One region of the Kitasatospora sp. NPDC001225 genome, then DNA from elsewhere that is predicted to be linked to it. Evidence: riboswitches for the same ligand, from Rfam matches in the RefSeq annotation. Region 1 holds a riboswitch; the other holds the start of a gene.
What was found. Region 1 has a riboswitch for cobalamin ahead of ACWDCZ_RS36010 (peptidase). Riboswitches for the same ligand answer to the same signal wherever they lie in the genome.
Positions count from the first base shown of each region.

Region 2: another riboswitch for cobalamin. It lies ahead of ACWDCZ_RS35980 (CoA-acylating methylmalonate-semialdehyde dehydrogenase); the one in region 1 lies ahead of ACWDCZ_RS36010 (peptidase).

Region 1 is NZ_JBSFJC010000187.1:120-4,837, forward strand. Features, by position in the region: gene ACWDCZ_RS36005 (flagellar hook-length control protein FliK) at 1-464, opposite strand, end outside; gene ACWDCZ_RS36010 (peptidase) at 494-1,585, opposite strand; cobalamin riboswitch at 1,684-1,804, opposite strand; gene cobF (precorrin-6A synthase (deacetylating)) at 1,942-2,700, shown strand; gene ACWDCZ_RS36020 (amidohydrolase) at 2,964-4,718, shown strand, end outside.
Region 2 is NZ_JBSFJC010000186.1:5,273-9,990, forward strand. Features, by position in the region: gene ACWDCZ_RS35975 (alcohol dehydrogenase catalytic domain-containing protein) at 1-856, shown strand, start outside; cobalamin riboswitch at 990-1,173, shown strand; gene ACWDCZ_RS35980 (CoA-acylating methylmalonate-semialdehyde dehydrogenase) at 1,384-2,883, shown strand; gene ACWDCZ_RS35985 (acyl-CoA dehydrogenase family protein) at 2,892-4,034, shown strand; gene ACWDCZ_RS35990 (enoyl-CoA hydratase/isomerase family protein) at 4,034-4,718, shown strand, end outside.

The DNA of each region.
Region 1 (4,718 bases):
CCCGGCTGCGCGCCGGCGCCGAAGGACCAGCCCTCGACGTCGCCGGGGGCCGGGTCGTAGCTGCCCGCGCCCAGGGTGCTGTACGACCAGGGGCCGCCGTGCTGGGCGTGCCAGTACGACCAGTAGGCGCTGCCGGTCGGGTTGGTGCAGGTCGTCGGCAGGGCGTTGATGGTGCAGACGAAGCCCGGGTAGCGCGGGTGGAAGGCGTACGAGAATCCGGCGCCGGTGAGCGCGGCCAGGCCGCTGGCCGGGTCGCCGGGCGCGCAGCCGGTCTGGATGCCGCCGCCGACGGCGGTGAAGTCGACCACGACGGTGACGCCGGTGGTGCCGCCGCAGGCGGCCGCCCGCGCCTGCGGGGCCTGGACGGCGGAGACGCCGAGCAGGCCGGCGGTGAGGGCCGCCGCGGCGGCGATCGACCCGAGCGTACGGCGGGCCGGGCGGGCCGGGGTGGGGGTGTCGCTCATCGGTGAACTCCTCGCGGTGTCAGCGTGGTTCAGCGCGTGGCCGGAACCGGCGGGCAGGCCTGGGTCGGGGCGTCGGGGGCGGCCCCGGAGGCGGAGAGCGTGGACAGCGGGGTGCCCGCGAGGCCGAGGACGGCCTGCGCCGTGGCCCGGGCGCCGGTGCCCGCGTTGAAGCCGGTCGCGTCGTAGGCGACGGCACCGCGGACCGCCGGGTCGGCGGAACAGCCCTGCTGGAGCTTCACCAGCCGGCCCCACGCCTTGAGGCCGGGGCCGAGGCGGCCGCCGGAGAGCAGCGCCTGAGTGGCCAGGCCGGTGCTGTTGGCGTTGGAGGCGGTCGCCCCGGCGGCCGCGAAGCCGCCGTCGGCGTTCTGGTGGGCGGTGAGCCAGCCCAGGCCCGTGTTCGCTTTGGCGGCGCGCCCGGTGGCGGCGAGGGCCTGGACGGCGAGCGCGGTGGCGTCGGCGTCGCTGGTGCAGGCGGCCTGGCCGAAGGAGAGCGGGAAGCCGCCGTCCGCGCACTGGCTGTTCGCCAGGAAGTCCACGGCCGCCGCCGGGGCGTCACCGGGCGTGCGGTGCAGGGCGATCACGGCGAGGGACTGGCCGAAGGCGTTGCTGTAGTCGCCCCACTGGGAGCGGTCGGAGAACCGGCCCTCGGCGGTCTGCAGCGAACGCAGGCGGGCCGGCAGGTCGACGCCGCCGAAGGCCGTCGGGTCCCCGCCGCGCACCTCGACGGCGAGCAGCAGCTTGGCGGTCGCGCCCGCGTAGGCCTCGGTGGTGCCGTCGCCGAGGTAGCCGCCGATGATCTCGGGCTTCGCCAGCCAGGCGGTGGCCTTCGCGGCGGCCTCGTCGGAGCCACGCGAGGCGGCGAAGGCCAGTACGGCGTCGATGGTGAGGCCCTGGTCGGGGTAGGCGGTGCCGTTGAAGACGGACTCGTAGTGGTCGCCGTCGACGAGCTGGCGGGCCAACCAGCCGCCCGCGGCGGCGTCGGGGCGGACCGTCGGGGACGAGGTCGCGGCGGCGGTCGCGTTCTCGGGCGCGGCGTGGGCGGCGGTGGCCGCCGGGAGTGCGGTGGCGAGCGCCACGGCGGGTATCGCGAGCAGACCGAGGGTGCGGCGGAGCGTGGGCATGGTGGCCTTTCCGGGCCCGGGCGCAGGGGCCCGGAGGGCGGCGGCGACAGCCGGGGCGGCCCTCGGGGCTCCGGCCCGCGGACCACGACGGGAGGAGGGACGACACGCCTCCGCCGACGGGTACTCGGGCTCGCCTCCGACCAGGAGCCGGCGGCCTACCGTTGCGGGCCAGCGCCGGATTCGAACCGGACTTCCCCCAGCGGCGGAGTCACAACATGACGGCCCATCATGGCGATACGGAAAAGATCCGGTCAAGGGTTCGAACGTGACATCACGGTGGCCGCCGCCCGACATCGCGACGCGCCCCTCCCGGCCGCCGACGCGACCAGGGCGTCCCGGACGGCAGAATGCCTCCCATGCGGCACATCTTCGTCATCGGCATCGGCGCGGGCGACCCCGACCATCTCACCCTGCAGGCGGTCAAGGCGCTCGCCCGCACGGACGTCTTCTTCATCCTCGACAAGAACGAGGACCGGCAGGACCTGATCCGGCTGCGCCGCCGGATGCTGGCCGAGCACGGCCGGCCAGGCCACCGGGTGGTCGAGGCGCCGGACGCGGAGCGGGACCGGACCACCCCCGCGTACGCGGCCGCCGTGGACGACTGGCGCGTCCGCCGGGCCGACCTGGTCGAGCAGTTGCTCTCCGAGCACCTCGGTGAGGGCGAGACGGGCGCGTTCCTGGTCTGGGGGGATCCGAGCCTCTACGACAGCGTCATCGCCGTGGTGGACGACGTCCTGGCCCGCGGCGCCGTCGGCTTCGACTACGAGGTGGTCCCGGGCATCAGCAGCGTCTCCGCGCTCGCCGCCCGCCACCGCACCACGCTGACCCGGGTCGGCCGCCCGGTGCAGATCACCACCGGCCGCCGACTGGCCGAGGGCTTCCCCGAGGACGTGGACGACGTCGTGGTGATGCTCGACGGCCGCGCCGCCTTCACCGGGATCGACCCGGAGGGGCTGGAGATCCGCTACGGCGCGTACCTCGGCACCCCCGACGAGATCCTCGTCGCCGGGCCGCTGGCCGAAGCCGCCCCGCGGATCAGCGAGTTGCGCGAGTCGGCCCGCGCGCGCAAGGGCTGGATCATGGACACCTACCTGCTGCGGCGCTCCGAGAGCTGACCGGCGAGCGCCGTCCCGGTTCGCCCCCCGGCCGACACTCGGACACCGGCCTCGCGCCCGGCCGTCACTCCACCCGGCCGGTGCGCTCCCGGACCGGTGCCGGTGCACTCTGGGCCAAATCCGCCACCGAGCCACTGCCTAACGTTCCGTCATGAAATCGAGCAGGACGGCCTTTTGGGCTCGTCCGGCTCGACCGCGCCGCGCCGCCGCCCGCTCCGGGCGGCGGCCCGAACCCATGACTGGAGGCCGTCGAGGTGCCTGCAATGCCGGTCGGCGGGCTGGTCCCCCGCACGGAAAACGTCACCGAACACGCCGCCGACGTCGTCGTCCGCAACGCCCGGATCCACACCGGGGACGCCCGCCGCCCGCAGGCCGGCGCCCTCGCCATCCGGAACGGCCTGATCACGGCCGTCGGGGACGACGCGGACGTCGCCCCGGCCGTCGGCCCGTCCACGGTGGTGGTCGACGCGCTCGGCCGCCGCGTGGTGCCCGGCCTCAACGACGCGCACCTGCACGTGATCCGCGGCGGCCTCACCTACGTCCTGGAGCTGCGCTGGGACGGCGTGCGGTCGCTGCGCCAGGGCCTGGCGATGCTGCGGGAGCAGGCCGCCCGGACACCCCGGGGGCAGTGGGTGCGGGTCGTCGGCGGCTGGTCGGCGGAGCAGTTCGCCGAGCGGCGGCTGCCGACCCCCGCCGAGCTGAACGAGGCGGCGCCGGACACCCCGGTCTTCGTCCTCCACCTCTACCAGTCGGCGGTCCTCAACCGCGCCGCGCTGCGCGCCGTCGGCTACACCCGCGACACCCCGGACCCGAAGGGCGGCCAGATCGTCCGGGGCCGCGGCGGCGAGCCCAACGGCATGCTGCTGGCCGCCCCGAGCGCCCTGGTCCTCTACTCCACGCTCGCCAAGGCCCCGACACCGGAGGGCGAGGAGCGCAGGACGTCCACCCGGCACTTCCTGCGCGAGCTGAACCGCTTCGGGCTGACCTCCGCGATCGACGCCGCCGGCGGGTTCCAGAGCTTCCCGGAGAACTACGCCACGGTGACCGAACTCGCCCGCGAGGGGCTGCTCTCGCTGCGCATCGCCTACCACCTGTTCCCGCAGACCCCCGGCCAGGAGCTGGACGACCTCACCCGCTGGGTCGAGACGGTCCGACCCGGGGACGGCGACGAGTGGCTGCGGCTGAACGGCGCCGGCGAGAACCTCACCTGGGCCGCCGCCGACTTCGAGAACTTCGCCGAGCCGCGCCCCGAACTGAACGCCTACGAAGGGGAGTTCGCCAAGGCCGTGCGCCTGCTCACGGAGCACGGCTGGGGCTTCCGGCTGCACGCGACGTACGACGAGACGATCCGGCGCGACCTCGCGGTGTTCGAGGGGCTCGCCGCCGAGGGGCTCTTCCCCGCCGGGAACCGGTGGCTCTTCGACCACGCCGAGACCGTCTCCCCGGACAGCCTGGACCGGATCGCGGCGCTCGGCGGCTCGCTCTCCGTCCAGAACCGGCTGTCCTTCCAGGGCGAGGTGTTCACCCGCCGGTACGGCGCCGCTGCCGCCGCCGAGGCGCCGCCGGTCCGCGCCATGCTGGCGCGCGGACTGACCGTGGCCGCCGGCACGGACGCCACCCGGGTGTCCTCCTACAACCCCTGGGTCGCCCTGCACTGGCTGGTCTCCGGCCGCACGGTCGGCGGCCTGGCGATCCGGCCCCCGGAGAACCGGGTCGACCGGGCGACCGCGCTCGCGATGTACACCACGGCCGGCGCCGCCCTCACCGGCGAGCAGGACGTCAAGGGCGTGCTGCGGCCGGGAAGTTACGGGGACCTGGCGGTGCTGTCCGAGGACTACTTCACGGTGCCGGAGCCGCAGATCCCGTCCATCGAGTCCGTGCTGACCGTCGTCGGCGGCCGGATCGTCCACGCCGCGGCCGAGTACGAGGGCATGGACGAGGAGCTCCCGCCGGTCAGCCCCGGCTGGAGCCCGGTCGCCCACTTCGGCGGCTACCAGGCCGCCCGCCCCGCCCCCGGC
Region 2 (4,718 bases), on a different contig from region 1:
CACCTTCCCGATCACCCCGGGGCACGAGATCGCCGGCCGCGTCGACGCCCTCGGCGAGGGCGTGGAGGGCTGGCGGGTCGGCGACCGGGTCGCGGTCGGCTGGTACGGCGGCAGCTGCGGGCACTGCGACGCCTGCCGGGCGGGCGACGGCCTGCACTGCGCACGGGTCGAGATCCCCGGCGTCGCCTATCCGGGCGGGTTCGCCGACTCCGTCGTCGTCCCGGCCGTGGCCCTGGCGGCGGTCCCGGACGAGCTCACCGCGGTCGAGGCGGCGCCGCTGGCCTGCGCGGGGGTGACGGTCTTCAACGCCCTGCGCCGCTCCGCCGCACGGCCCGGGGACACCGTCGCCATCCTGGGGATCGGCGGACTCGGCCACCTGGGCGTCCAGTTCGCCGAGAAGATGGGCTTCCGTACCGTCGCCATCGCCCGCGGCCAGGAGAAGGGGCCGCTCGCGCTCCGGCTCGGCGCCGCCCACTACATCGACAGCACCGCGGGCGATGTCGCCGAGGCCCTGCGGCAGTTGGGAGGTGCGAAGGTGGTCCTGTCCACCGTCACCAACGCGCCCGCCGTGGTGGCGACGATCGACGGGATCACCCGCCGGGGCGAGCTCGTCATGGTCGGACTCCCGGCGGAGCCGCTGGAGCTGAGCGCCCTGCAGTTGATCCAGGGCGACCGGAAGGTCTACGCGCACTCCTCGGGCATCGCGGTCGACACCCAGGACACGCTGCGCTTCGCGGCGCAGACGGGGGTGCGGGCCTGGGTCGAGGAGGTGCCGCTGGAGCGGACCGCGGCGGCGGTGGAGAAGATGGCGGCCAACCGGGCCCGCTTCCGGATGGTCGTCACCACCGGCCGCTGAGCGGCGGTCATCGGAGTCGGCCCTCGGAGCCGGTCCCTCGGGGCCGGCTCCCGGCGTGTCCGGGCAGGTGGACGGGGGTGAGCGGCCCTCCGGCGGCGCGGCGCGGGCGCGTACCCCTGGACTTACTAGGACGTCCAACTATATGGTCGACGGCAGGTCCGCGGTGTCAGGGAAGCCGGTGTGAGTCCGGCACGGTCCCGCCACTGTGACCGGGGAGTCCGTCCTCGCAGATGACGGCCACTGGCAGCCAGCCGGGAAGGCCTGAGGGCGTGCGGTGATCCGGGAGTCAGGATACCGGCCGCGGGTGGTTCGTGTTTTCCACGAGGATGGAGACGACACACATGACTCCGGGCTGCTTCCGTTCCACCGCGCCTGGCTGTCCCGTGCCGACGACCGCCAGGGCGCCCGCGTCCTGACGTACCGTCACACCGCCGTACGCCCGTGCCGAGGGGCGCACCACCGTGCGCCCGCCGACCGGCGGCGGCCTCCATTCCTCCTCTCCCCACCCCTGTCGAGAGTAGGAACCGATGGTCCGAGAACTGACCCACTTCATCGCCGGCAAGCCCACCGCCGGCACCTCCGGCCGCTTCGGCGACGTGTACGACCCCAACACCGGCCGGGTGCAGGCCAGGGTGCCCCTGGCGGGCCGCGCCGAGGTCGAGGCGGTGATCGCCGACGCCGAGCAGGCCCAGCCCGCGTGGGCCGCCTGGAACCCGCAGCGGCGGGCCCGCGTCCTGCTGCGGTTCCTCCAGCTCGTCGAGCAGGAGAAGGACGAGCTGGCCCGGCTGCTCTCCGCCGAGCACGGCAAGACCGTGGCCGACGCCCACGGCGACATCCAACGCGGCCTGGAGGTCGTGGAGTTCGCCGCCGGCATCCCGCACCTGCTGAAGGGCGAGTTCAGCGACAACGCCGGGACGGGCATCGACGTGTACTCGATGCGCCAGCCGCTCGGCGTGGTCGCGGGCATCACGCCGTTCAACTTCCCGGCGATGATCCCGCTCTGGAAGGCCGCGCCCGCGCTGGCCTGCGGAAACGCCTTCGTGCTCAAGCCCTCGGAGCGCGACCCCTCGGTACCGCTGCGGCTGGCCGAGCTGTTCCTGGAGGCCGGGCTGCCGCCGGGCGTGCTCAACGTCGTCAACGGCGACAAGGAGGCCGTGGACACCCTGCTGGAGGACCCGCGCGTCCAGGCGCTCGGCTTCGTCGGCTCCACGCCGATCGCCCAGTACGTGTACGCCACCGCCGCCGCGCACGGGAAGCGGGCGCAGTGCTTCGGCGGCGCCAAGAACCACCTGATCGTGATGCCGGACGCCGACCTCGACCAGGCGGCGGACGCGCTGATCGGGGCCGGGTACGGCTCGGCCGGGGAGCGCTGCATGGCCATCTCGGTGGCCGTCCCGGTGGGGGAGGCGACGGCGGACGCCCTGGTGGCGAAGCTGGTCGAGCGGATCGGCGCGCTCAAGGTCGGGCGCTCGGACGACCCGGCGGCGGACTTCGGACCGCTGGTCGGCGCCGACGCGCTGGCGCGGGTGCGCGGCTACCTGGACCTCGGGGTCGAGGAGGGCGCCGAACTCGTCGTCGACGGACGGGACTTCCGGCTGGCGGGGCACGAGGACGGCTACTTCCTCGGCGCCTCGCTGTTCGACCGGGTCACGCCCGGCATGCGGATCTACCGGGAGGAGATCTTCGGGCCGGTGCTCACCGTGGTGCGTGCCGCCGACTCCGAGGAGGCGCTGCGGCTGCCCAGCGAGCACGAGTTCGGCAACGGGGTGGCCATCTACACCCGGGACGGCGACACCGCCCGGGACTTCGCCCGGCGGGTGAACACCGGCATGGTCGGGGTCAACGTGCCGATCCCGGTGCCGATCGCCTACCACACCTTCGGCGGCTGGAAGCGCTCCGCGTTCGGCGACCTCAACCAGCACGGGCCGGACTCGATCCGCTTCTACACCCGCACCCGCACCGTCACCTCGCGCTGGCCCTCCGGGGCCAAGGAGGGCGCGAGCTTCACCATCCCGACGATGGGCTGAGGCGCGCCGTGCACACCCATCTGACCGACGACCAGCTCGCCATCGTCGCGACCACCCGGGACTTCGCCCGCGAGCACCTCGCCCCGCACGCCGTCGCGTGGGACCAGGCCAAGCACTTCCCGATCGACGTCCTGCGCAAGGCCGCCGACCTGGGCCTCGGCGGCGTCTACGTGCGGGAGGAGGCGGGCGGCTCGGAGCTCGGCCGCCAGGACGGCGTGCTCGTCTTCGAGGCGCTGGCGACCGGCTGCCCGTCCATCGCCGGCTACCTGTCGATCCACAACATGGTCGCCTGGATGATCGACCGCTACGGCAGTCCCGCCCAGCGCGCCCGGCTGCTGCCCGGGCTCTGCTCGACGGAGCTGCTCGGCAGCTACTGCCTCACCGAGCCGGGCGCGGGCTCGGACGCCGCCGCGCTGGCCACCCGGGCCCGCCGGCACGGGGACCACTGGGTCCTGGACGGCGTCAAGCAGTTCGTCTCGGGCGCCGGCACCTCGCAGGTGTACGTGGTGATGGCCCGAACCGGCGGCCCGGGGGCCCGGGGCGTCTCCGCGTTCCTGGTGGAGCGGGACGACCCCGGCGTCTCCTTCGGAGCGAACGAGAAGAAGATGGGCTGGAACGCCCAGCCGACCCGGCAGGTGCTGCTGGCCGGCGTCCGGCTCCCCGCCGACCGCCTGCTCGGCGGGGAGGGCGAGGGCTTCCGGATCGCCATGAACGGACTGAACGGCGGCCGGCTCGGCATCGCCGCCTGCTCCGTCGGCGGCGCGCAGGACGCCCTGGAGCGGGCCACCCGGCACCTGGCCGACCGGGAGGCGTTCGGGGCCGCGCTGCTGCACGCCCAGGCGCTGCGGTTCCGGCTCGCCGACATGGCCACGGAGCTGGAGGCGGCCCGCTCGCTGCTCTGGCGGGCAGCCGCCGCCCTGGACCGGGGCGACCCCCGGGCGCCGGAGCTGTGCGCGATGGCCAAGCGCCACGCCACCGACACCGGCTTCGAGGTGGCCAACCAGGCGCTCCAACTCCATGGCGGCTACGGCTACCTGGCCGAGTACGGCATCGAGAAGATCGTCCGCGACCTGCGGGTGCACCAGATCCTGGAAGGGACCAACGAGATCATGCGCGTCATCGTCGCCCGCGGCCTGACCGGGGCCGCGTGATGAGTACGGATGAGGTCCTCGTCCAGCGCGAGGGTCGGGTGGGTCTGATCGTCCTCAACCGCCCGGCGGCCCTGAACGCCCTCACCCACGGCATGGTGCGGAGGATCTCCGCCGCACTGGACGCGTGGGAGCGGGACGGCGACGTGGAGACCGTCGTGATCACCGGCGCCGGCGAGCGCGCCTTCTGCGCCGGCGGCGACATCGTGGCCATCCACCGCGCCGCCACCGGCGGCGACCCGGGAGCCGTCGAGGAGTTCTGGCGCGACGAGTACCGCCTCAACGCCCGGATCGCCCGCTACCCGAAGCCCTACGTCGCCGTGATGAACGGCATCGTGATGGGCGGCGGCGTCGGCGTCTCCGCCCACGGCAGCGTCCGGATCGTCACGGAGACCACCCGGGTCGCCCTGCCGGAGGCCGGCATCGGCTTCGTCCCCGACGTCGGCGGCACCTACCTGCTCGCCCTCGCGCCGGGGGAGTCGGGCACCCACCTCGCCCTGACCGCGGGATCCGTCGGCGCCGGGGACGCGCTGCTGTGCGGGCTCGCCGACCACTTCGTGCCCGCCGAGCGGCTGCCCGCACTGCTGGACGACCTGGCCGAACTGCCCGTCCACGACGCCCTGGAACGGAACGTCGGGCCCGCGCCGGCCGGCGTGCTGGACGCGCAGCGCGGATGGATCGACCACT